4 regions of the Bacillus paranthracis genome follow, and region 1 is predicted to be linked to each of the others. Evidence: riboswitches for the same ligand, from Rfam matches in the RefSeq annotation. Region 1 holds a riboswitch; each other region holds the start of a gene.

Region 1 (5,893 bases):
AGTAATAAAGAAATCGCTTCTGTTTTAGTTATTACGGAAAAAACGGTAAAAGCTCATGTAAGTAGTATTTTGAGTAAGTTGAATTTATCTGATCGTACGCAAGCAGCATTATATGCAGTAAAAAATGGAGTTGTATAAGACGAAAGTCGTAAGACCTAGTTCGCCTTTAGAAGGTGGACTTTTTTTATGGAAAAATACGTCTATGTGAGGACGAAATTGTCTTGATATAAAGATAAAATATGTTTGTAAGCAACAAAACAACAATTACAAGGGATACCTTTTTTGAAAGCATATAACAACAGAAGAGTTAGTACTAGGAGGAAAACATAATGACAAAAGTTTTATTCGTAAAAGCAAACAACCGTCCAGCGGAACAAGCAGTTAGTGTAAAATTATATGAAGCGTTTTTAGCAAGTTACAAAGAAGCGCATCCAAACGATACAGTAGTAGAACTTGATTTATATAAAGAAGAATTACCATATGTAGGCGTAGATATGATTAATGGTACATTCAAAGCTGGTAAAGGGTTTGATTTAACTGAAGAGGAAGCAAAAGCAGTAGCAGTTGCTGATAAGTATTTAAATCAATTCCTAGAAGCTGATAAAGTCGTTTTCGGTTTCCCATTATGGAACTTAACGATTCCAGCAGTGTTACACACATATATTGATTATTTAAACCGTGCTGGTAAAACGTTTAAATATACGCCAGAAGGTCCAGTTGGTCTAATTGGAGATAAGAAGATTGCATTATTAAACGCGCGCGGCGGTGTATACTCTGAAGGTCCAGCAGCAGAAGTAGAAATGGCTGTTAAATATGTAGCAAGCATGATGGGCTTCTTCGGCGCAACAAACATGGAAACAGTAGTTATTGAAGGACATAACCAATTCCCAGATAAAGCAGAAGAAATCATTACAGCTGGTCTTGAAGAAGCAGCTAAAGTAGCAAGTAAATTTTAATTGAAAATAGAATCGTCACTCAAAAAAGTAGCATTAACAGATAAACGTTAATGCTACTTTTTTATATTTTAAGTTCGTCAGCTAGTTTTTCTAACTGAATTCGATCTTGTATGTAATAGGTTCTTCCATCTTTCTTTAAGTAATTTTGTTGGCAAAATTGGTTTAATACATATAAAAGGTGACGGTAGCTAACATTTAAGTATTCCGAAACCTCAGTATGTTTTTCTATATAACTGTTATTTTGTTCTGTTAATAGAATAAACGCCGCTAATCGATTTTCGAACGGATAACTATTATTTTTAGCATAACTTTCTGTTCGGGTAATGGTTTTCTCACCGATAAATTTGCATAGTTTCTGTAGAAAGGTAGCATCTTGTAACAAAAGATGCTGACAATCTTTAAGAGGAAGCGCTAAGCATATACAATCTTCCATTACTTCCACCGTTTTCGTAACAGATTCTACGCCAATTAATCCTAATTCCCCAATGAACGAAGGTGCCTGAATAAAGTTAATCAAGGAGACCTTTCCGTTTTTGTGACTCATATATATTTTTGCTTTCCCAGAAATTAAGTAATAAAGATAAGGAACATCGACCCCTTCATTACATATCTTTTCTCTCTTCTGAAAGGAATGTAGTTCAGCATACGGTAAGATATCAAAAGAAAAAAGAGTATGGAAATTGTAAGTTTGTATGTAATGAGAGATTTCTTCGCTATTTCTGCTGACTTTCATGTTTTCACCTCATGTTTAGTATGAGATATCTCCTATTATTTTTACAAGAAAGAATGATACGATTTACGTAAATTTGTTTTTGTAGAAAAGAGAGTGTGAAGGGCTTATGAAAAAATATAAAACATTATTATTCGATGTAGATGATACATTGTTGGATTTTCAAAAGGCAGAAAAATCGGCATTACGTATGCTTTTTGAAGAGAAAGGGATGTCTCTCACTAGCGAGATTGAAGCGCAATATAAAAAAATTAATAAAAGTCTTTGGACTGCTTTTGAAGAAGGTAAAATAAATCGTGATGAAGTTGTAAATACACGATTTTCAATTTTGTTTAAAGAATACGGGGAAGAAGTAGATGGGATATTATTCGAAAATAATTATCGCAGTTACTTAGAAGAAGGAAATCAGCTCATGGAAGGTGCCTTACAATTTATAAATCAAATTCAAAGTGAGTACGATTTATATATAGTGACAAACGGTATTTCTAAGACGCAAGATAAACGATTACGTAATGCAGGGTTACATGCCTTGTTTCAAGATATTTTCGTTTCTGAAGATACAGGTTATCAAAAGCCGATGAAAGAGTATTTTGATTATGTTTTTGAAAGGATTCCTAACTTTGTTCCTGAAGAAGGGCTCATTATTGGGGATTCATTAAGCGCTGATATGAAAGGTGGATATGTAGCGGGAATTGATACTTGTTGGTTTAATCCAGAAAGGAAATTAAATGATAGTGGGATTATACCGACATATGAAGTGCATAATTTTGAGGAGTTATATGCATTATTGAAGCAACATGTGTAATGAGAATAGGCAGTGGAACCTTTGTCCACACTGCCTATTTTTTTTATTTGTAGTTTCGTTATGTTTTGGAAGTGGAAATGCATTTCCGATAGTAGCTGCCCCAAGCATTGGTAATAGTAAATTAAGCGGAGGTTTTAAAAGGTCTTTTTCAAATGGATATAGAATATATTTCTTCTGTTATGTACATTAAGTTCTTTGTATTTAATTTAGAACATTCAGAAAAACTAATTGACATGAGGAAATTATTGCTATAAAATCAACGGTAATTGCATAGTCTTATCAAGAAAAGGTGGAGGGACAGGCCCGATGAAACCTTGGCAACAGCCGTATAACGGAATTGTGCCAAATCCTGCAGGTAATAACCCTGAGAGATAAGAAAGAGCCTTTAGAGCGTGTTTCAAACTGCTCCTTTCTTGTTTTCAGGAAAGGGGCAGTTTTTTATTTTGTATAAAAGAAAGGAGAATGAGAAATGGGAGAATCATGGGGGAAAGGAACGATTTGTGTGCAAGGTGGCTATACGCCAAAGAATGGTGAACCGCGTGTTTTACCGCTTTATCAAAGTACAACGTATAAATACGATACTTCAGATGATTTAGCAGCGCTATTTAATTTAGAGGCAGAAGGATATATCTACACGCGTATTGGAAATCCTACTTTAGCTGCATTTGAGCAAAAGTTAGCGGATTTAGAGGGTGGTGTAGGTGCTGTTGCAACGGCTTCTGGGCAAGCTGCTATTATGCTTGCTGTTTTAAATATTTGTAGTAGCGGAGACCACTTGCTTTGTTCTTCCACAGTTTATGGCGGGACGTTTAATTTATTTGGAGTGAGTTTGCGTAAACTTGGTATCGATGTTACATTCTTTAATCCGAATTTAACTGCTGATGAAATTGTGGCCCTTGCTAATGATAAGACGAAACTCGTTTATGCAGAATCGCTAGGAAATCCGGCGATGAACGTTTTAAATTTCAAAGAACTTTCAGATGCAGCGAAAGAGTTGGAAGTACCTTTTATCGTGGATAATACATTAGCAACTCCTTATTTATGCCAAGCATTTGAACATGGAGCAAATATTATCGTTCATTCTACGACAAAATATATTGATGGTCATGCAAGTTCGTTAGGTGGCATTGTAATTGACGGAGGGAACTTCGATTGGACAAACGGGAAATATCCTGAACTAGTTGAACCGGATCCAAGTTATCACGGCGTAAGTTACGTTCAAAATTTTGGTGCAGCAGCTTATATTGTGAAGGCACGTGTTCAATTATTAAGAGACTACGGAAACTGTATGAGCCCATTTAATGCGTATATTAGCAATATCGGCTTAGAAACATTGCATTTACGAATGGAGCGTCATAGTGAAAATGCTCTTGCAGTTGCTAAATGGCTTGCTGATCATGAACGTATTGAATGGGTGAACTATCCGGGATTAAATAGTAATGAAAATTACTCGTTAGCACAAAAGTATTTGAAAAAAGGTGCTAGTGGTGTTTTAACATTCGGCATTAAGGGAGGATTAGAAGCAGCAAAAGAATTTATTTCAAATGTAAAACTAGCAACTCTCGTAACGCATGTGGCTGATGCGCGAACTTGCGTTATACATCCTGCTAGTACAACGCATAGACAATTAAGTGCCGAAGATCAGCGCTTAGCTGGCGTCACATCAGATTTAATTCGTTTATCAGTTGGCATAGAAGATGTTTCGGATATTATTGCAGATTTAGAAGCAGCGCTAGTCGGAGGCAAACAACATGCCGATCATAATTGATAAAGATTTGCCAGCTCGCAAAGTGTTGCAGGAGGAAAATATTTTTGTAATGACAAAAGAGCGAGCAGAAACACAAGATATCCGGGCATTGAAAATTGCTATATTAAATTTAATGCCTACAAAGCAAGAAACAGAAGCGCAATTACTTCGTTTAATTGGAAATACACCGTTGCAATTAGATGTTCATTTACTTCATATGGAATCGCATTTGTCTCGTAATGTTGCACAGGAACATTTAACGAGTTTCTATAAAACATTCCGTGATATTGAGAATGAGAAATTTGATGGACTCATTATTACAGGAGCACCAGTTGAAACCCTTTCTTTTGAAGAGGTAGATTATTGGGAAGAGCTTAAACGTATTATGGAGTATTCAAAAACGAATGTAACATCTACGCTTCATATTTGCTGGGGGGCACAGGCTGGTTTGTATCATCATTATGGCGTTCCAAAGTATCCTCTTAAGGAAAAAATGTTTGGTGTATTTGAACATGAAGTCCGTGAGCAACATGTGAAACTGTTACAAGGTTTTGATGAATTGTTTTTCGCCCCGCATTCGCGTCATACAGAAGTACGAGAGAGTGATATTAGAGAGGTGAAAGAATTAACATTATTAGCAAACTCTGAGGAAGCAGGTGTTCACCTTGTTATTGGGCAAGAAGGAAGACAAGTGTTTGCGCTCGGGCATAGTGAATATAGTTGTGATACGTTAAAGCAAGAATACGAACGGGACCGCCAAAAAGGGTTAAATATTGATGTGCCGAAAAACTATTTTAAGCATAATAATCCAAATGAGAAGCCGCTTGTAAGGTGGAGAAGCCATGGGAATCTATTATTCTCTAATTGGCTGAATTATTACGTGTATCAAGAAACCCCTTATGTATTATAAAAAAAGATTGTGTCACACGTGGCAACGTTTTCTTTGTAAAGATTAACCTATATTTTTCCGAATGTTCAAAAAACATTGTTTTTCAGATTTTTTATTCATATAATTTCATCTAAACACAATTTTTGAGGGGTGGACAGTATTATGAAAGAAATTCAAGTTGGCTTATTAGGTCTTGGGACAGTTGGTAGCGGAGTAGTTCGTATCATTACAGATCACCAAGAGCGACTTATACACCAAGTAGGTTGTCCTGTAAAAGTAACGAAAGTGCTAGTACAAAATATTGAAAAAGAGAGAGAAGTAGAGGTACCTTCTACTCTATTAACACAAGATGCACATGAAATTTTAGACAATCCAAACATCGACGTTGTCATCGAAGTAATGGGTGGCATTGATGATGCAAAAGCATATATTTTGCAAGCTTTACAAAGCGGGAAGCATGTTGTGACTGCCAATAAAGATTTAATGGCGTTACATGGGGCGGAACTCTTAGCGGTAGCAAAAGATAATAAAGCAGATTTGTTTTATGAAGCAAGTGTAGCCGGAGGGATTCCGATTTTACGAAGTATTGTAGAGGGACTTTCTTCAGATCTTATTACGAAAGTAATGGGAATTGTAAATGGAACGACAAATTTTATTTTGACGAAAATGTCAGATGAAGGGAGAGCATATAACGACGTGTTAAAAGAAGCCCAGCAACTTGGATTTGCAGAAGCGGATCCAACATCAGATGTAGAAGGTTTAGATG
Region 2 (5,893 bases), 2.2 Mb from region 1:
ATAACTGCTTAAAAGCAGACTAGCTAATTCCTCAGCTGATTGCTTCTTTGAAATTTCACCTGTTTGCAATCCTTCCTCCATCACTGTTTCAATAGCTTGTTTAAGAAGTTCAACATGCTTCGAGAAAATTTCTTGTACCATTAAATCGTTTTTAGCACGTTCTATACTGGCATTAATCAATAAACATCCTTTTTGATCAATATTCTCAAAGTCTTCTTTCAATGCCCATTCAAAAAAATTACTTAATCGTTCTTTAACTGGAATTGGAGTATGTAACAATTTCCTTTGTTCCTTAATCCCAATTTCATGGTAGCGTTCTAATACTTGTTTATACAGTTCATGTTTACTACCGAAAGTATTGTATAAACTTCCTTTTCCAAGTCCTGTATCACTGCATAAATCTTGTGTAGAACACCCTTCATATCCTCTTAACCAAAATGTTTTCATTGCAACATCTACAATTGAGGAATAATCAAACTCTCGAGGTCTGCCGCGTTTATTCAATCGTATCCTCCTCTCATTTTAAAGATAACATGAATAGAATACTCTTTTTTGTACCACGCGGTCAATAATTTATTTTATTGTTACTGTAAAATTAAATTTGACTATTTTAGATTATGAATAATTAAAAATAGCCCCCTTATTCAAGTTGCCTAGCGAAAAAATCACGTTTGAATAGGCTTTTTTAGCATCCCTATCCCTATCTTTCTATACATCACCAGATATGAAACGAGGATCGTTTCATATCTAGTAATTTACTTGGTTGGCTTAATAGGTATGGAGTAGTGCCCCTATAAACAAAATCCTCCAGAAACATCTAATACCTGCCCCGTTACCCAGCGGCTATCAGAAGAAGCAAGAAATACTACTGCATCTGCAATATCTTCAACTTGCCCAATTCGACCGAACACAGATGAATTCGTAGCAAAATTTCGTATTTCTGGATCATCTAGCAATTTCGCATTGATATCTGTCTTCGTATATCCAGGCATAATTGTATTCACAGTTATCCCTCTTTCTCCAAGATGTTTAGCTAGAGGCAGTGTCATCGTATTTAATGCACCTTTACTTAAGCCGTATGCAATGGACCCTGTAAAACCAAGTCTTACTTCAGCTGATGAAATGTTAATAATGCGCCCTTCTGCTCGTAGTAACGGTAATGTTTGCTGAATTAAAAAGAATGGCGCCTTAATATTTACGGCCATAATTTCATCAAAAACTTCTTCTGTCGTATTTTCAATCGTCCCTTGTGTACCTATCCCTGCATTGTTTACTAAAATATCAATCTCTGATGTACCAACTCTTATTTGTAATTCATTCTTTAATTGTTCTACTAGCTTTTTGACATTATCAATTGAATTGAGATCTGCTTCAATTAAGAACGCCTTTCCTCCATTAGATTCAATCTCACGAATTGTTTCATCTGCAGCTGCTTTATTTCGACCGTAGTGAATTGCCACTAATGCACCGTCGTTTGCCAATCTCATCGCAATCGCACGACCAATTCCGCGACTCGCCCCTGTTACTAACGCTACTTTCCCATCAAGATTCTTCATTTTTTCCATCCTTCCTAAATTTACGTTTGATAAAAACCTATACTTATATTTTTATGTAAAAACCAATTATTTTAAATATAGATTTATAGGTAATTTAGCTCGTTCACTTATGATATTATAGTTATAGTTTGTGATTCACTTTAAAAAATAAAATAAGGAGGCTACACAATGCAAAATGCAGTAAAACTAGATGAAATCGACCATAAAATAATGAACTTGTTGTATGAAAATGCAAGAATTTCTGTTTCAGAAATAGGACGAATTATATCCATGACGCAACCTGCTGTAAAGGAGCGTATGAATAAACTTGAAGATCAAGGAGTTATAGCGGCTTACCGAACGAAATTTGAACCTTCTAAAATTAATAAAAACATTCAAGCATTCATCATGTTTAAAACGAGCCAATGCTCTGATTTTATCCAATATTGTAATGCCGCTCCTGAAGTAACAGATTTATATCGAATTAGCGGGGAATTTAATTATATGATGAAGGTCATGAGCGATTCGATGGATTCTCTCGCTGCATTTTTAGACTCTTTAATGCAATTCGGCTTATCGTCTCCTTTAATTGTTTTAAAGAGTGAGTTTGAGGAAAAATTGTCGTTCTAATAAAGTGATAGGCACCAGCTTTCCAAAAAAGAAAAAGGAGTGGATCATCCACTCCTTTCAATCACCTATCCCTGATTCCTCTGCGCCTCTCTAAACTCCTCCTTCACCTTCTCTAACAACCCTTCTTCTGTAATTAATCGATACGCCGTATTTGCTAATGCTTTTGCCGATGTAATTAATGCTTTATCCCCTAATTCTGAACGCGCTGCTTCTCTAAATTCATTCGTATGTGCAATTAAGTCATCTGGGCCGATTTTAATGTACGGGTGAATGGTTGGTACGACTTGACTTACGTTTCCTGCGTCAGTTGAGCCGATGCCGAGTCTTTCTTTACGGTTTACATCCTCACCTAGTAATTCCAGTTCTTCGGCTACGATATCGTTATATGTTTTTGTTACGAGTAGTTCATCGATTTCATTTTGGAATTGATGGATTTTTACTTTTGTGCCTGTTGCTAGTGCTGCCCCTTGTGCGATATTTTTTACTTTTTCTGTTACTTCCGCACATCTTTTTCTCGTTGCAGCACGGATGAAGAATCTTGCTGCGGCGTAGTCAGGAATAATGTTAGGTGCTTTTCCGCCTTCTGTAATCACGCCATGAATTTTCACGTCTGACGGAAGTTGTTGGCGAAGTGCGTTAATACTGTTGTACAGCTGAATCACCGCGTCTAATGCGTTAATCCCTTCTTCAGGTGATGCTGCGGCGTGAGCTGTTTTTCCGTAAAAATGAAAATCAAGTGGATCGACTGCTAGTGAAGGACTTGTTGTCGCTGTTTTTCCGCTCGGATGAATCATAAGCGCTGCATCAATATTATTAAACAAACCTGCCTTTACATAACTCGATTTTGCGCTACCGTTCGGTCCTCCTTCTTCAGCTGGTGTTCCGAACACAACAACTTCCCCGCCAATTTCTTCAAGCGTTTCTGATAATGCAATTGCTGCTGCAACGCTAATTGTGCCAATTAAATTGTGACCACACGCATGGCCAAGTCCTGGTAAAGCGTCATACTCAGCTAAAAATGCGATTGCTGGTCCTTGTTTCCCTGAACTTTTTCGCGCAATAAATCCCGTTTCATGTCCAGCTATATTGTGCTGCAACTGAAATCCTGCACTACCTAGCAATAAACTTAACGTTCTAGATGCATAAAACTCTTGGTTACCAATCTCCGGATTCCCATGAATATCATGACTTGTTTCTATGTACTTTTCCTTATTTCTTTCGATACTCTCTTCAATTTTTTTTCTTTGTGACGCTACTCCTGTCGCTCCCATTTTTCTTCCTCCTTTTATTTTCACGTAAAAAAGCCTCTTTCTAAAAGATAGAAAGAGGCTTCTGTATATACAGTCAAATTGAGCTTCTTTCTTATCTTTCAAGTTACCTTGCTGGAATTGGCACAGTATTCATAACGAATCCGCTGCCGAGGTATCATAGGGCCAGTCCCTCCACCTCTCGTGATAAGAATTTTCATAAAATTATATTAAATTACATTCATTCTAAGTTCATTTCAAATAAAAGTCAAGGAATTCCTATCCGAATTTACCGAATATCTAAAAACCCTTTTAATACACCAATGGTTTCTGGTGCTTGCAGTCTTGCACATACGTACGGAAATTCTGTACTACCTTCAAACATCATTTGAGATGTAAGGGGTGCGCCTGCCCAAAAGATTTCATCATCGATTACTAGGAACGGGAATGCTTTATTTTGTCTTTGTAACTTTACATTTTTCAGTGGAACTGGTCCATCACTATACACCGTTATTTGCGCATTTGTACGCATTAACGCTTGCCATACTCGTTTATCTACTTGTTTCGTACTTGGAAGTGAAATAATGATTTTTCGTTTTGCTGCTAAAATATCTTTTAATACCCCTTTCGTTTCCTCAAGATTCATTTCCATAAACCAGCGTAATCGTTTCGATATTTTCCGTTCCCACAATTGTCTTGATGTCGTGCGATCATACACATCTCCGTGGCGTTCTATATGAGCCGTTAATTGTGACAACGCTTGTTTTCTCGATAAATTTTTGCGCATATAGTGGCAATCTGATAATTGAATAAACTTCCCTCTCGCTCTTGTCACTGCTACATTGACGAGGCGATGGTTTTTATGGTCAAAGAATAATACGCCAGGTCGTTCTTGCGGATAACTATCTACTGTATCAAAAATCATCATATCTCTTTCAGATCCTTGGAACTTATGAACTGTCGCTGCTAAAACAGGTATGTTTTGGTATTTCGTTCTCTGTAACATTTCTCTAATACACGTTGATAAAAAGCGAGACTGCGCTCTGTAAGGCGTCACAACACCAATGGATTGCACACCATCTAACAGTCCGATTAACATCATTTGCATTGCTACTAAACCAGACATAATGTTAAAACGAGATCCTGAAGCAGCGTCTTTTAACGAAAAAGCTCCCATTTGGCTCGTATCAAATAAAACACTCGCTTCATTTGCGAACGGTTGTAGTTTCGCAAGTTCTTTACGCTCGGAAACAGACGGATGATCGTATACTCTATTTTTATAAATAAACGAATTCGTAAACTTCGATATATCCGCATGCATACGTCTTTGTTCCTGCAACATAAACAGGTTCGGATGTGCTTCTGATTTATTAACAGACTCCACAATCCCGGCATGGTAAAACATATCTTCGCCAAGCCATTTTCGAACGAGTTCATGGTTTGCCATCGCAATTGGAGGTAACTGTAAAAAGTCACCACAAACGACGATACGTTTTCCAAGTGAAGCAGCTAATGCAATTTGCGGAACAAACGCCATACTCACTTCATCTACGACAACTAAATCAAATGTACGCTCATAAATAAGTGAATCAATAGCACATTTCGATAAAGTCGCACCAATCACTTTCGCATTTTCAATATATTCTTTTTCTACTTCTTTAATTTTCGCTTTTTGCTTTCGAAGATCACTTTCTATCTCTTGTATACGCTTCTTATCAGCAGATGTTGCTTTATACGATAAAATCTTTTCACGAAGCTCTTGTCGTGTCTCTTCTAAATAGAGTCTCTCCTCACCCCAAGACCCGTTCGTCGTTTCAACTAACTTCGACGCAAGTAACGTTTCATGATTTCGTATATGTTCGTGTTGACTATAACCGTAACGAACAATTTCACCAGGCGTCCATTTCTTTTTCTTTTCAATTTGCTTTGTTACTTCACTCATTAATACGTCCACTGCTGCATTACTATGAGCTAACACAAGTACCGACTTTCCTTTTTGATAATGAGCCGAAATAATACGTGATAAATTGTAAGACTTCCCTGTTCCAGGTGGTCCCCATACGTACGTTGTCGGATTATAAAACGAGCGATACGCCAATTCATTTTTCGGATTTTTCATCTTCTCAATATGTTTCGGACTACTCGTCCCATCAACAAGACGCTTTATACGATTACGTTTCAGCTTATCTTTACGCGCTTCCTTCAACCTCTCTTGCAGTTGCTCTAAAAGCTGCCACGGTTCACTGTACAAAACAGCTTCTCGTATTTCACCTTGTATATAATCATTTAATTTCAGTTCTATTTCTAATCCATGTACAGATAATACTTCTCCTGTCGCTTCCTCACCATCGAACTCAATTCGAATCGGTGAACCTTCAGGCAAGCTTACTTCCGAAATAAGCTGAAATACGTATACTGTACTTTCATAATCTGTATATAAAAAACGACCGTTCATGATAGAAATTTTACTACCACCTATCG
Region 3 (5,893 bases), 450 kb from region 1:
ACATGTCAAAAAGCAAAGAAATGGTTTGAGGCAAACGATGTAGCATATGAGATGATTCATATTGTTGAAAATCCACCATCAAAAGAAGATTTACGTAATTTACATGAAAAAAGTGAATTACCATTAAAAAAATTCTTTAATACAAGTGGAATGCGTTACCGTGAACTTGGTCTGAAAGATAAGTTAAAAGATGCAAGTGAAGACGAAATGTACGAGCTTTTAGCATCTGATGGCATGTTGATTAAACGTCCAATTGTAACAGATGGAACGAAGGTAACACTTGGTTTTAACGAAGAGCAGTTTGAAAGTGTGTGGAAAAAGTACCAATAAGGTATTTTTACATAATTAATACATTCACTGGAGGTACAGTCATGAGCATTCCAAATAATTTACGTTACTCTGAAGAACACGAATGGGTAAAAACTGAAGGTAATGAAGTTGTTATCGGTATTACTCACTTTGCACAAAGTGAGCTAGGCGATATCGTATTCGTTGAACTTCCAGAAGTAGGTGCAACAATCGAAGCTGACGAGCCATTCGGAAGCGTAGAATCTGTTAAAACAGTTTCTGAATTATACGCACCTGTAAGCGGTAAAGTTGTAGCAGTAAACGAAGAATTAAGTGACCAACCAGAACTTGTTAACGAATCTCCATACGAGGGTGCATGGATGGTTAAAGTTGAACTTTCTGATGCAAGCCAAGTTGAGAAGTTATTAACTGCTGAAAAATATGCAGAAATGACAAACCAAGACTAATTATAGTCGACTGAAGGACAGCCTTTGTGCTGTCCTTTTTTATTTTGTGTTACATAATGCATTTAAAAACGAGCGCAAATGAATAAGCTATTATAGGAATGAATGTTTTTCGATAAGGTTTCATGGGGCTTTGTAATCTGAACGAGCCGCTTGCGCTTTTCATTATGATCCAGCTCCAGCAGCTAGATTGTTCGGTGGCTTCACTTCTTCCTGCAAGGCAAAAAGCGCCTTTACGTCAGAAGCTCCATCCCCCTCACAATCTGAACGAGCCGCTTGCGCTTTTTATTATGATCCAGCTCCAGCGGCTAGAACAGTCGGTCATTTCACTCCTTCACTTGAGGCAAAAGGCGCCTCTAGTTCAGGAGTTCGGGTGTCCTCCTGTTCTGAACGAGCCGCTTGCGCTTTTCATTGTCTAGCTCCACCTCCTAGCCCTTCATGTCTAAGAACCTTCCGCACGAGAAGACAAAAAGCGTCTTCTGTGCGAAAGAACCTTAGCCAACAGGGCTAAGCAGTCGGTTCCGCTTTTCTTTTGCAAAAATAAACAGGAAACAACATGAAAATAACGAATATACTATATACTAAGTTAAAGGTTGTATAGTATATGGTGATCGGGTGATGACATATGATTTATGTAGAAAAAGTCATTATTGTAGAAGGTACATCAGATAGAAGAAAGATTGAATCTATTATTCGTGAACCGGTGGAAATTGTTTGTACAAATGGTACAATTGGTTTGTCGAAAATGGATGAGCTCGTTGATCAGTTTTTTGATAAGGAAGTGTATGTGCTAGTGGATGCTGATGATGCTGGAGAAAAGTTAAGGAAACAGTTTCGAAAAGAATTTCCGCAAGCAGAGCATATTTATATTGATCGCTCGTACCGGGAAGTGGCAACAGCGCCATCTTCACACTTAGCAAATGTATTATGGGGAGCTGACATTGACGTTTATACAGAATATTTACGGTAAGGAATGATAGAAGTGATTGACTGGACAGGAGCCGAAGCTACAGCCTTAATAGAGAATGAAGAAAAAACAGTGTTATATGTATATACTCCAATGTGTGGAACATGTCAATTAGCAAAAAAGATGTTAACAGTCGTTGAGATGACAATTGAAGACCTCAAAATTGGAATGTTAGATTTAAATTATGCTCCGCATTTCGCGAAAGAGTATGGAATTGAAAGTGTACCTTGTTTACTTGTTTTTGAAAATGGGACACTCATGAAGAAGATATATGCATTTCATTCGGTTGAATATTTATATACGGAATTAAAGTAGGCGGCAAAGTTTTTGCCGCCTCGACATATTTCTTGGGAAATATGTCGAGATGCAGGGTGGTTACAGTATTTGTCGAGCGAAAGTAACAGGATTGCTCTTTAGTGAGAGGGAATGGTATGTAATAGAAAGTGATATGAAGGATGTGATTTAGAGTGGAATTATATTCTTTGCTTCAATCATTTGTAAATTACGCTAATGGTCAATATCATTTAGAGCCGCTTTTAAGACAAGGAGAAAAAACTGTTAATTTCCGCTTTGGAGATGAAAGTTGTTCGTTACAAATTTCAAGAGATTATATAGAACTGTTGAAAGAAGAAAGAGGAACGGAGCAAATCGTTTGTGTAGATGAAGAAGATGTAAAACAATTGGTGAATGGCAATGTACGATTGCAAACGTTAATGAACGATGGACGTATACAATATTCGGGAACGTATCGAACGATGTTATTAATTGAATCGATGTTTCATATATGTAAACCGATGTCAGTGGGCGCTTAAAATTCTGAAGTTTCGTTTTTTACAAAAATTTCTGTTGACATGGTGTGTGGATATTGATACAATTCAATTCATAAAATATAGACAATTTCATAAATTACAAATCAGACGAAAATGTAATCTGATTTCTCTTATCAAGAGAGGTGGAGGGACTGTGCCCTGTGAAGCCCGGCAACCGTCAACTTATGTTGAAATGGTGCCAATTCCTGCAAAGCAAATGCTTTGAGAGATGAGAGAGAGGGATAATGTTGTTATATACGCATATAAACCTTTCTGCTTCTCTAAAGCGGAAAGGTTTTTTTGTTGTTTGAATGTGGAGGACATTCAAATAATAAAAGTAATGAGAACGGTGGACTACACGCATCAAAAATAAAAAATTGCGGAGTCGACCTAAACAAAAAAGGGGTGATACACCATGATTCTATTAGAGAATGTAAAGAAAATATATAAAGCAAAAAGCGGTGATGTCACTGCTGTAGATAATGCCAATTTAAAAATAGATAAAGGTGAAATATTTGGTGTTATCGGATATAGTGGCGCTGGAAAAAGTTCTTTAATTAGATTGTTCAATCAGTTGGAGAAACCAACTTCTGGCCAAATTACAATTGCAAATCGTGTCATTTCAGCAATTACAGGAAGCGAACTTCGTAAGGCAAGGCAAGAAATCGGAATGATTTTTCAGCACTTCAACTTACTTTGGTCACGAACTGTACGTGAAAATATCGAGTTCCCACTTGAAATTGCAGGTGTTGATAAGGCGAAGAGAAGAAAACGCGTTGATGAGCTAATTCATCTTGTTGGATTAGAAGGAAGAGGAGACGCGTATCCATCTCAGCTGAGCGGAGGGCAAAAGCAACGCGTTGGGATTGCAAGAGCATTAGCTAACAACCCACAAGTACTTTTATGTGATGAAGCGACGTCAGCTCTTGATCCAGAAACGACAGATCAAATTTTAGATTTACTATTAGATATTAATAAGCGTCTCGGCTTAACAATTGTACTTATTACACATGAGATGCACGTAATTCGAAAGATTTGTAATCGTGTTGCGGTAATGGAGAAAGGGAAGATTGTAGAAACAGGTCCAGTACTTGATGTATTCCGTAATCCACAGCAAGACATTACGAAACGATTTGTACAGCAGTTAACGGATTCTGAAGATACAAATGAAACGATTGAAAGTTTAATTGAAAAATATCCAGATGGAAAAGTAATTCGTTTGCAGTTTATCGGTGAAGCGGTAGAAAGACCAGTACTTCAAAGGTTAATGCAGCGCAGTGATATAGAAGTTAGCATTTTGCAAGGAAATATTGCACAAACGAATAACGGCTCTTACGGTAGTTTAGTTGTTCATTTAAATGGTGAGGAAACAGCGATTCAGCAAGCAATAGAGGGAATACATCAAGATCAAGTAGAGCTGGAGGTGATTGCACATGGATAAATTACTCACAAATGTTGATTGGAATCAAATGTTAGAAGCAACGGGTGAAACGTTATATATGACGGCAATCGCAGCTCTTGCCACATTTGTTTTAGGACTCATTTTAGGATTGTTACTCTTTATGACAGCGAAAGATAATTTATGGGAAAACAAAGCGGTTAACACGGCGATTGGAGCGTTCGTAAACATTTTCCGCTCGATACCGTTCATTATTTTAATCATTTTATTAATCCCATTCACAAAGATTCTGCTTGGAACAATTCTTGGAGCGAGTGCAGCACTTCCAGCTTTAATTATTGGAGCGGCACCGTTTTACGCGAGAATGGTTGAAATCGCCCTTCGTGAAATTGATAAAGGTGTAATTGAAGCTTCAAAAGCGATGGGAGCAAAAACAAGCACAATTATTTTGAAGGTGTTAATTCCAGAATCGTTACCAGCATTAGTATCTGGTATTACGGTTACGACAATTGCTTTAGTAGGCTATACAGCAATGGCGGGAGTTGTTGGTGCTGGTGGCCTTGGAACACTTGCTTATTTAGAAGGATTCCAACGAGGAAATAACGACGTAACAATCGTTGCGACAATTTGTGTATTACTAGTTGTATTTTTCATTCAATGGATTGGTGATCGTGTAACGACTCGAATAGATAAACGATAATAAAAAACGGGAGGATGTTTCAAATGAAAAAGTTATTACTTACAGCACTTATTTCAACTTCTATTTTTGGGTTAGCTGCTTGTGGCGGCAAAGATAAAGATGAAAAGAAACTTGTTGTTGGTGCTTCTAACGTACCGCACGCTGAAATTTTAGAAAAGGCAAAACCGTTACTTGAGAAAAAAGGAATTGAATTAGAAGTGAAAAAATTCCAAGATTACGTGTTGCCAAATAAATCGTTAGCAGATAAGGATTTAGACGCAAACTATTTCCAACACATTCCGTATTTAGAAAAAGAAATTAAAGATAAAAAATATGATTTTGAAGTAGCAGGAAAAATTCATTTAGAGCCAATTGGTGTATACTCTCAAAAATATAAAAGCTTAAAAGAGCTTCCAAACGGAGCAACAATTATTATGAGTAATTCAGTTGCTGATCATGGACGTGGTTTAGCAATTTTACAAAAAGAAGGCATTTTAAAAATTAAAGATGGGGTAGATCCAGTTAAAGCAACTCCAAAAGATATCGCGGATAATCCGAAAAACTTAAAATTCAAAACGGATATTGAGCCTGGTTTATTACCACAAGTGTATAACAATAAAGAAGGCGACGCTGTTCTAATTAACTCAAACTATGCAATTGATGCGAAGTTAAACCCAGAAAAAGATGCAATTGCAATTGAAAGTAATGATTCACCATACGCAAACGTAGTAGCTGTTCGTAAAGGCGATAAAGATAAGAAAGAGATTAAAGCTCTTGTAGAAGTATTACATTCTAAAGAAATCGAAGACTTCATTAATAAAGAATATAAAGGGGCAGTTGTTCCTGTAAAAGAATAATTGCTGTAAAAGGGCTGGTGTATGCCAGCCTTTTTTATAACTACATAATTATACAGGAGAAGGGGACATCATATGAAAAAGATTCTATTGTCAGTTGTTACAGCGTTGTCTGTATTTACATTAGCTGCTTGCGGAGGGAAAGAGGAGAATAAGCTTGTTGTGGGAGCTTCTAACGTACCGCACGCTGTTATTTTAGAAAAGGCACAGCCGATATTAGAGAAAAAGGGAATTAAATTAGAAATTAAAAAATTCCAAGATTATGTGTTGCCAAATAAAGCGTTAGCGGATAAGGAAATTGATGCGAACTACTTCCAACACATTCCTTATTTAGATAAAGAAATCCAAGAAAAAGGATATAAAATTGTAAACGCGGGAAAAATTCATTTAGAGCCAATGGGTATTTATTCGAAGAAATATAAAAGCTTAAAAG
Region 4 (5,893 bases), 280 kb from region 1:
TACGATTTTTGGATCAATTGCATCTTGCAAACCATCACCAATTGCATTAAATGCGAACATAATAAGCGCAATCATCAGTGATGGGAAGAAAAGTTGCCACCATTCCCCACTTAATAATGTCCCAAGCGCATCATTCGTCATTGTCCCCCAGCTTGCCGCCGGTGATTGTACTCCCAGTCCGATGAAGCTTAAAAATGATTCTGAAAAAATAGCCGCTGGAATTGTAAATGATAAATTTACGATAATAATACCTGTTAAGTTCGGAATGATATGTCCATATATAATCTTCATATGAGATGTGCCTAATCGTTCCGCTGCAATAACAAATTCTCTTTGCTTTAAAGATAAGACTTGCGCCCTAACGAGACGTGCCATACCAATCCAACCTGTTAATGCAAGGGCGATAATAATTGTAAAAAGTCCTGGTTTCATAATGATTAGCAATAAAATTACAATTAATAAATATGGGATACCGTATAATATTTCAATCCCTCGTACAATCCACTCATCTATTAACGTTCCAAGGCGATTACGCCCTCTCACATATCCACTAAATCCTCCAATTAGTACACCAAGTCCTATATCAAGAACAGCTGCTACTAATCCAACTACTAACGAAATTTTCCCACCAGCCCAAGTACGCGCCCAAATATCTCTACCTAAATCATCTGTTCCAAACCAATGCTCACTACTAGGAGGTAGATTTGTCGCCTCTTTTACTTGTTCACTCGCAGTAAAAGTGGTTAAACTTTCACCGATAAGAGAAAAAATAATAATGAGTAACAATGTCACCGTTCCTAGAACTGCGATTGGATTCGATACAAACTTACGAAACACTTCTTTTTTTCTGCTAATTGCTTGCTGATCTTTATTTCTCGTTAATTCTTTTTTCTCTTCATTTGTCAATAACTGTTTATTAATTTCATAAGCACCCATTTAAATATCCTCCCTCCTTACGTAATAGAACGAATACGCGGATCAACAATACGATGAATAATGTCTGTAATGAAAATACAAAAAATTAATAATGCACTATAGAAAATCGTTGTCCCCATAATGACTGGATAATCTCGGTTAAAAATACTATCTACAAAATATTTTCCGAGACCAGGAATTGCAAAGATTTTTTCAATAATAAAAGTCCCCGTTAACAACCCAGCCATTAACGGCCCAACAAATGTAAGTACCGGAACAATTGCATTTCGAAGAGCATGTCTTATAATAATTTTCTTAATCGGTATACCTTTCGCTCTCGCTAACTTAATATAATCACTCTGCAGTACTTCGATCATATTAGAGCGAACAAACCTTGTAATCACTGCGATTGGTCCTAACGCTAATGCAAAGGATGGCAATACCGTATGTTCAAATGTACCCCAAGAGGCTACTGGTAAGAGCTCGAATTGAATAGCGAATACTTGTATAAATAGTGGTGCTAAAATAAAACTCGGAATAGAAATACCGAGGATGGCAAGTAAACTTACACCATAATCAATTACTTTCCCATGATAGAGAGCAGCAAATGTACCTGCAGCAATTCCGACTAGCAATGAAATAATAAGTGCTTGTAAACCAATAATTGCTGATGGACCAAAGCCAGTTGTTATGATTTCTGATACACCTTGCCCGGTTGATTGAACAGATTCACCAAAATCAAAATGAACTACGCCGTCTAAATAAGCAACATATTGATTCCATAACGGTTCATCAAGGTGATACTTCGCTCTCATATTTTGCACAACTTCCTCCGGAAAGATCTTTGCATCTGATGAAAATGGATCCCCCGGAATAATATGCATAATTAGAAATGTCACCGTCGTAATAACCCATAGTGTGAACACCATAACCGATAATTTTTTAATTACATACACTCCAATACCCCCTAAACACATATATTTACTTAGTTTTATGAACGTGCTTTTTCCATTACTCCCTTTTCCCTTTTTAGAATACAAAAAGCCTTGATCTTAAAAAATAAGATCAAGGCTTAATAAACAAAGGCCCATCACTTATCTTTCAAGACTTGCTTGCTGGAATTAGCACGGTGTTCCTATTACAGAACCCGCTGCTGAGGTGTCATAGGGCCAGTCCCTCTACCTCTCTGGATAAGTAAATTGCTATTTTATTATTTGGTTCAAATTGTATATTTCGAATTATAATTCTGAAAAAATGAAAAGTCAATCAAATTGGGTATATTTAGAAAAATCAGTTTTTAATAGTGTATTTATCTAAATTACAGTTTTTCGCCTATAATAAAAAAACCGATATGAAAGGAGTTATATGATGGATCCCTTACTTCTAGCAACTATAGGATTACCATTAACAATCGTTATACTTGTTATCATTGGATTTTATAAACTTTTCATTAAAAAGAAAAGCATTACCTCTTTTTACACCCCCTTTGATAATATTACCGGGCAAACTATTTCCGAATTTCACGAAGAACAGAAGGTATTAGTATCCGAGGATGAAGACGGCGATGGTAAGAAGAAAAAATAACCTTGCACAGGCAAGGTTATTTTTTCGTTTCTGCTTGAAAACGTTTATAGTATGTCGATGCTGTTGCAAAATTAATTTCTATATCACGAATCAACGATGAATCTTCTTCTTTAGCTAACTTCTGTAATTTTTTCATTGCTTGTTCCGATTCATTCAAGAAACCGACATATACCTCATGTTCTTGCTCTTTCGACTTCGGAACACGAATTTCTTTTCGTATATGATCAATATCTTCTAACATGCTCGTCGTTACCTTTTGCACATCTTCTTTATATGTAGCAGTCGTTATTTCCTTACCGCCCTTTTCTTTTGCCACTTCAAATAACTGCAGTGCGTTATTAATTTCTTTATTCATTTTCAAATCGTATTTTTCATGTACTGCACGGTATTCTTTCATTTCTTCTGTTTGTTCTGTAGATTGCTCTACCTTTTCTTTCGGTTCTTTCGTATCCTTATTTCCATTACATCCTGCTAGAAGGATCATACTTCCCATTACAGCAATACCCAAAACCTTCTTCATCTCTTCTTCTCCTTTTATCTACAGCTACTACTCATTATAGTTTCTTTTATCTCCACTTGTTATTATACCGAGAACATCCTACTTTTTACACTTAAGACGACATCGTAATATATATACCAACATGTTTGTCACAGTATCGTCACTTTATACAAATAACTTTTGCACTGCTTTACTACAGCACCTTACAAAACTGTAAGCACACATAAAGAACAAACCATGCTAGACTTACATATGCATAACGCAAACATATGTAAGTTTTTAAGGAGAATCATCTATGTACAATACAATGCCTTTTATGGGAGAAGATATTCGTGTACTTATTCGCGAAAAATCACTTCATATCGAAAATACAGAGAGCCTTCGCCGCGTATTAAAAAAGAAGCATGCTCCATTTAAGTTAGCCCAATATTTAAAACAACAACATACAAATCAATTTCATACAGTGCTAAATATATCAGATAAATCATTAACAATCGAAATCATCGGTCATGTCTACATTGGAAACTTCGCAGATATCTTAAAAGAAATCCCACGTATACCGAAAATTGCTCCTATTATCGTTAAAAAAGCGTATAAAATTACCGACCATACCGATATTATCGACTGCGGGGAAAAAGAAGTTGATAGTAATCGCTGGGTGTGGGATAAACTTGCTATTTTATATGATACGATCATGAATAATATGTATGAGGTATTTGAAAGAAATGAAAAAAAGAACTGATTCAAATATTCCCTTTGAATCAGTTCTTTTTTGTTAAGCCTCTAAATTTTGTCTTGCTTGCAGTTCAAACTGCTTTTCACTTCTTCTAGCCATAAATAAATAGCATAGTACCGCACCAATTTCACAAAGAGCTATTACAACACCCATCGGTAATGCGGTATTACTTCCACCAATACCTACTAGCGGTGCAACAAGCGCTCCTGAAATGAACTGTAATAAGCCTAATAAAGCTGATGCTGTTCCTGCAGCTTGTTTTTGATTTCTCATCGCTAATGAGAACCCAGTTGTTGAGACAACCCCAACACTTGATACGACAAGGAATAACGAGCATAAAACACCAATTAACCCTATTCCTAATAAGATTGTTAGTAGTAAAGATAAACCACCAACAGCTGCAATAACAATACCAGAGACAAATAATGTCTTCTCATTCACTTTCCCTGCTAAACGACCCGTAACCTGACTCGCAATAATAATACCGATACCGTTGATTGCAAAGAATAAACTAAATTGCTGTGGTGATGCTCCGTATATGTTCTGCAACACAAATGGTGAGCCCGAAATGTATGCAAACATTGCCGCCGTTACTAATCCTTGTGACAATGCATATCCCATAAACAAACGGTCCTTTAACAGTTTTCCGTACGTCGCTAACGTCCCTGACAAACCGCCTGTTTCTCTTTCTTCAGGAGGTAATGTTTCACGTAATACGAAAGTAGCTGATATTAACATAAATACACTTATTGCTCCGAGAACGATAAAGACACCGCGCCACGTTGTAAACTGTAATAATTGTCCCCCAATAATCGGTGCCAAAATAGGTGCTGCTCCGTTTACTAACATAAGCAGTGAGAAGAATTTCGTCATTTCAGAACCTGAATACATGTCACGTACCATTGCACGTGATATAACAATTCCGGCTGATCCTGAAGCTCCTTGTAGGAAGCGTAATAATACTAAAGTCCAAATAGATGGTGCAACAGCACAAAGTAAAGAAGAAGCAACATAAATAATAAGAGCAATAATAAGAGGTTTGCGTCTTCCGTAAATATCACTAATTGAGCCAACAAATAATTGTCCTACTGAAAGCCCAAGCAAACAAGCTGTTAATGTAAGCTGTGCTAGAGATGCACCTGTTTGCAAGTCATCCGTTAATTTCGGTAACGAAGGCAAATACATATCAATAGATAATGGTCCAATCGCCGTAAGTGTTCCTAATACAAGAATCATCCATAACCTGTTCATCTTTACAGGCTTATATATTTCCTGATTAACTTCATTCACTTTTTTCGTTCACCCTTTCCTATACATACTAAATCGTAACAATTATAGTTACAACATAAACATACGTCAAGTATAGCGCATTTTCCTGTTTAATTTTGTAAAAAAAAGCGATAGAATCTCTATCGCTTTACTTGTTCAAATTACTATTTGTAAATTTAGATACGGAAGACATCGCCTCTCCTGTATCTAAATATGTGATTTGAATTGGATCTCCCACTTCTGTAAACATAGCATATGGGAACTTTTTCGCAGGTATCATAAACACTTTTTGTTCGTTCTCCAACAGTACATAAACAATTGTATTTTCACCTGATTTTTCTTTATATACACGTTGTACAACGCCTTCTTTTTGCGCCTCTTTTCCATTTGAAGTCGGTCTAAATGAATCTCCGCTTCCACTCAGCGCATTTTTATAATTCTCAAGCGCTTCTTTTTGCGTCGAACCTGTTGCAAATATTTTCGCATTAGAAGCATAGATAACCGTATGGGCACGCACTAACCCTCCATCATCAATAACAGGTACAATCCAAGAAGGTTTACCGTACACGTTATAAATAACCGGCATCGTTCCATGCCATTTCTCTCTCTTAAAGGAATTATCCACGACTTCCGAAGCAGCCGAACCATCCATAATTCCCTTTACTTCTTTTCCGTTATAGTAATACAACTTACCTGTACGCGCATCGATAAGTGAATAACCTAGTGCAGAATCTACTCCCTCTTTCGGAGAGGTGAAATCAGTAAAGTAATATAACGTTCCATCCTTACCGAAGATTGGTGTAACTCCTTCTTTCGTTCCCCACTCAGTCGGAATCTTCATGTCCGTTTGCGAGAATTTTGTATTCCAAAATCCGTGAATGTACTTACCG

What was found. A riboswitch is a leader RNA that binds a small molecule or an ion and turns the genes downstream of it on or off. The one in region 1 is predicted to bind S-adenosylmethionine.
Region 2: another riboswitch for S-adenosylmethionine. It lies ahead of NLJ82_RS15130 (M20 family metallopeptidase); the one in region 1 lies ahead of NLJ82_RS26670 (bifunctional O-acetylhomoserine aminocarboxypropyltransferase/cysteine synthase).
Region 3: another riboswitch for S-adenosylmethionine. It lies ahead of NLJ82_RS24485 (methionine ABC transporter ATP-binding protein); the one in region 1 lies ahead of NLJ82_RS26670 (bifunctional O-acetylhomoserine aminocarboxypropyltransferase/cysteine synthase).
Region 4: another riboswitch for S-adenosylmethionine. It lies ahead of NLJ82_RS01095 (ABC transporter permease); the one in region 1 lies ahead of NLJ82_RS26670 (bifunctional O-acetylhomoserine aminocarboxypropyltransferase/cysteine synthase).

The regions. Positions count from the first base shown of each region.
Region 1 covers NZ_CP101135.1:5,150,792-5,156,684, reverse strand. Annotated here, with positions in the region: gene NLJ82_RS26690 (response regulator) at 1-138, shown strand, start outside; gene NLJ82_RS26685 (FMN-dependent NADH-azoreductase) at 330-956, shown strand; gene NLJ82_RS26680 (transcriptional regulator YeiL) at 1,018-1,689, opposite strand; gene NLJ82_RS26675 (YjjG family noncanonical pyrimidine nucleotidase) at 1,796-2,491, shown strand; SAM riboswitch class I at 2,765-2,869, shown strand; gene NLJ82_RS26670 (bifunctional O-acetylhomoserine aminocarboxypropyltransferase/cysteine synthase) at 2,961-4,259, shown strand; gene metA (homoserine O-acetyltransferase MetA) at 4,243-5,148, shown strand; gene NLJ82_RS26660 (homoserine dehydrogenase) at 5,290-5,893, shown strand, end outside.
Region 2 covers NZ_CP101135.1:2,951,400-2,957,292, forward strand. Annotated here, with positions in the region: gene NLJ82_RS15115 (TetR/AcrR family transcriptional regulator) at 1-504, opposite strand, end outside; gene NLJ82_RS15120 (SDR family oxidoreductase) at 792-1,556, opposite strand; gene NLJ82_RS15125 (Lrp/AsnC family transcriptional regulator) at 1,725-2,165, shown strand; gene NLJ82_RS15130 (M20 family metallopeptidase) at 2,231-3,436, opposite strand; SAM riboswitch class I at 3,525-3,626, opposite strand; gene NLJ82_RS15135 (AAA domain-containing protein) at 3,702-5,893, opposite strand, start outside.
Region 3 covers NZ_CP101135.1:4,704,196-4,710,088, reverse strand. Annotated here, with positions in the region: gene NLJ82_RS24510 (arsenate reductase family protein) at 1-330, shown strand, start outside; gene gcvH (glycine cleavage system protein GcvH) at 372-755, shown strand; gene NLJ82_RS24500 (toprim domain-containing protein) at 1,378-1,722, shown strand; gene NLJ82_RS24495 (thioredoxin family protein) at 1,726-2,034, shown strand; gene NLJ82_RS24490 (hypothetical protein) at 2,187-2,531, shown strand; SAM riboswitch class I at 2,657-2,764, shown strand; gene NLJ82_RS24485 (methionine ABC transporter ATP-binding protein) at 2,944-3,969, shown strand; gene NLJ82_RS24480 (methionine ABC transporter permease) at 3,962-4,627, shown strand; gene metQ (methionine ABC transporter substrate-binding lipoprotein MetQ) at 4,651-5,463, shown strand; gene metQ (methionine ABC transporter substrate-binding lipoprotein MetQ) at 5,536-5,893, shown strand, end outside.
Region 4 covers NZ_CP101135.1:187,668-193,560, reverse strand. Annotated here, with positions in the region: gene NLJ82_RS01100 (ABC transporter permease) at 1-936, opposite strand, end outside; gene NLJ82_RS01095 (ABC transporter permease) at 954-1,871, opposite strand; SAM riboswitch class I at 2,007-2,112, opposite strand; gene NLJ82_RS01090 (DUF3951 domain-containing protein) at 2,284-2,499, shown strand; gene NLJ82_RS01085 (hypothetical protein) at 2,516-3,019, opposite strand; gene NLJ82_RS01080 (hypothetical protein) at 3,294-3,740, shown strand; gene NLJ82_RS01075 (multidrug effflux MFS transporter) at 3,774-4,985, opposite strand; gene NLJ82_RS01070 (DUF3981 domain-containing protein) at 5,152-5,893, opposite strand, start outside.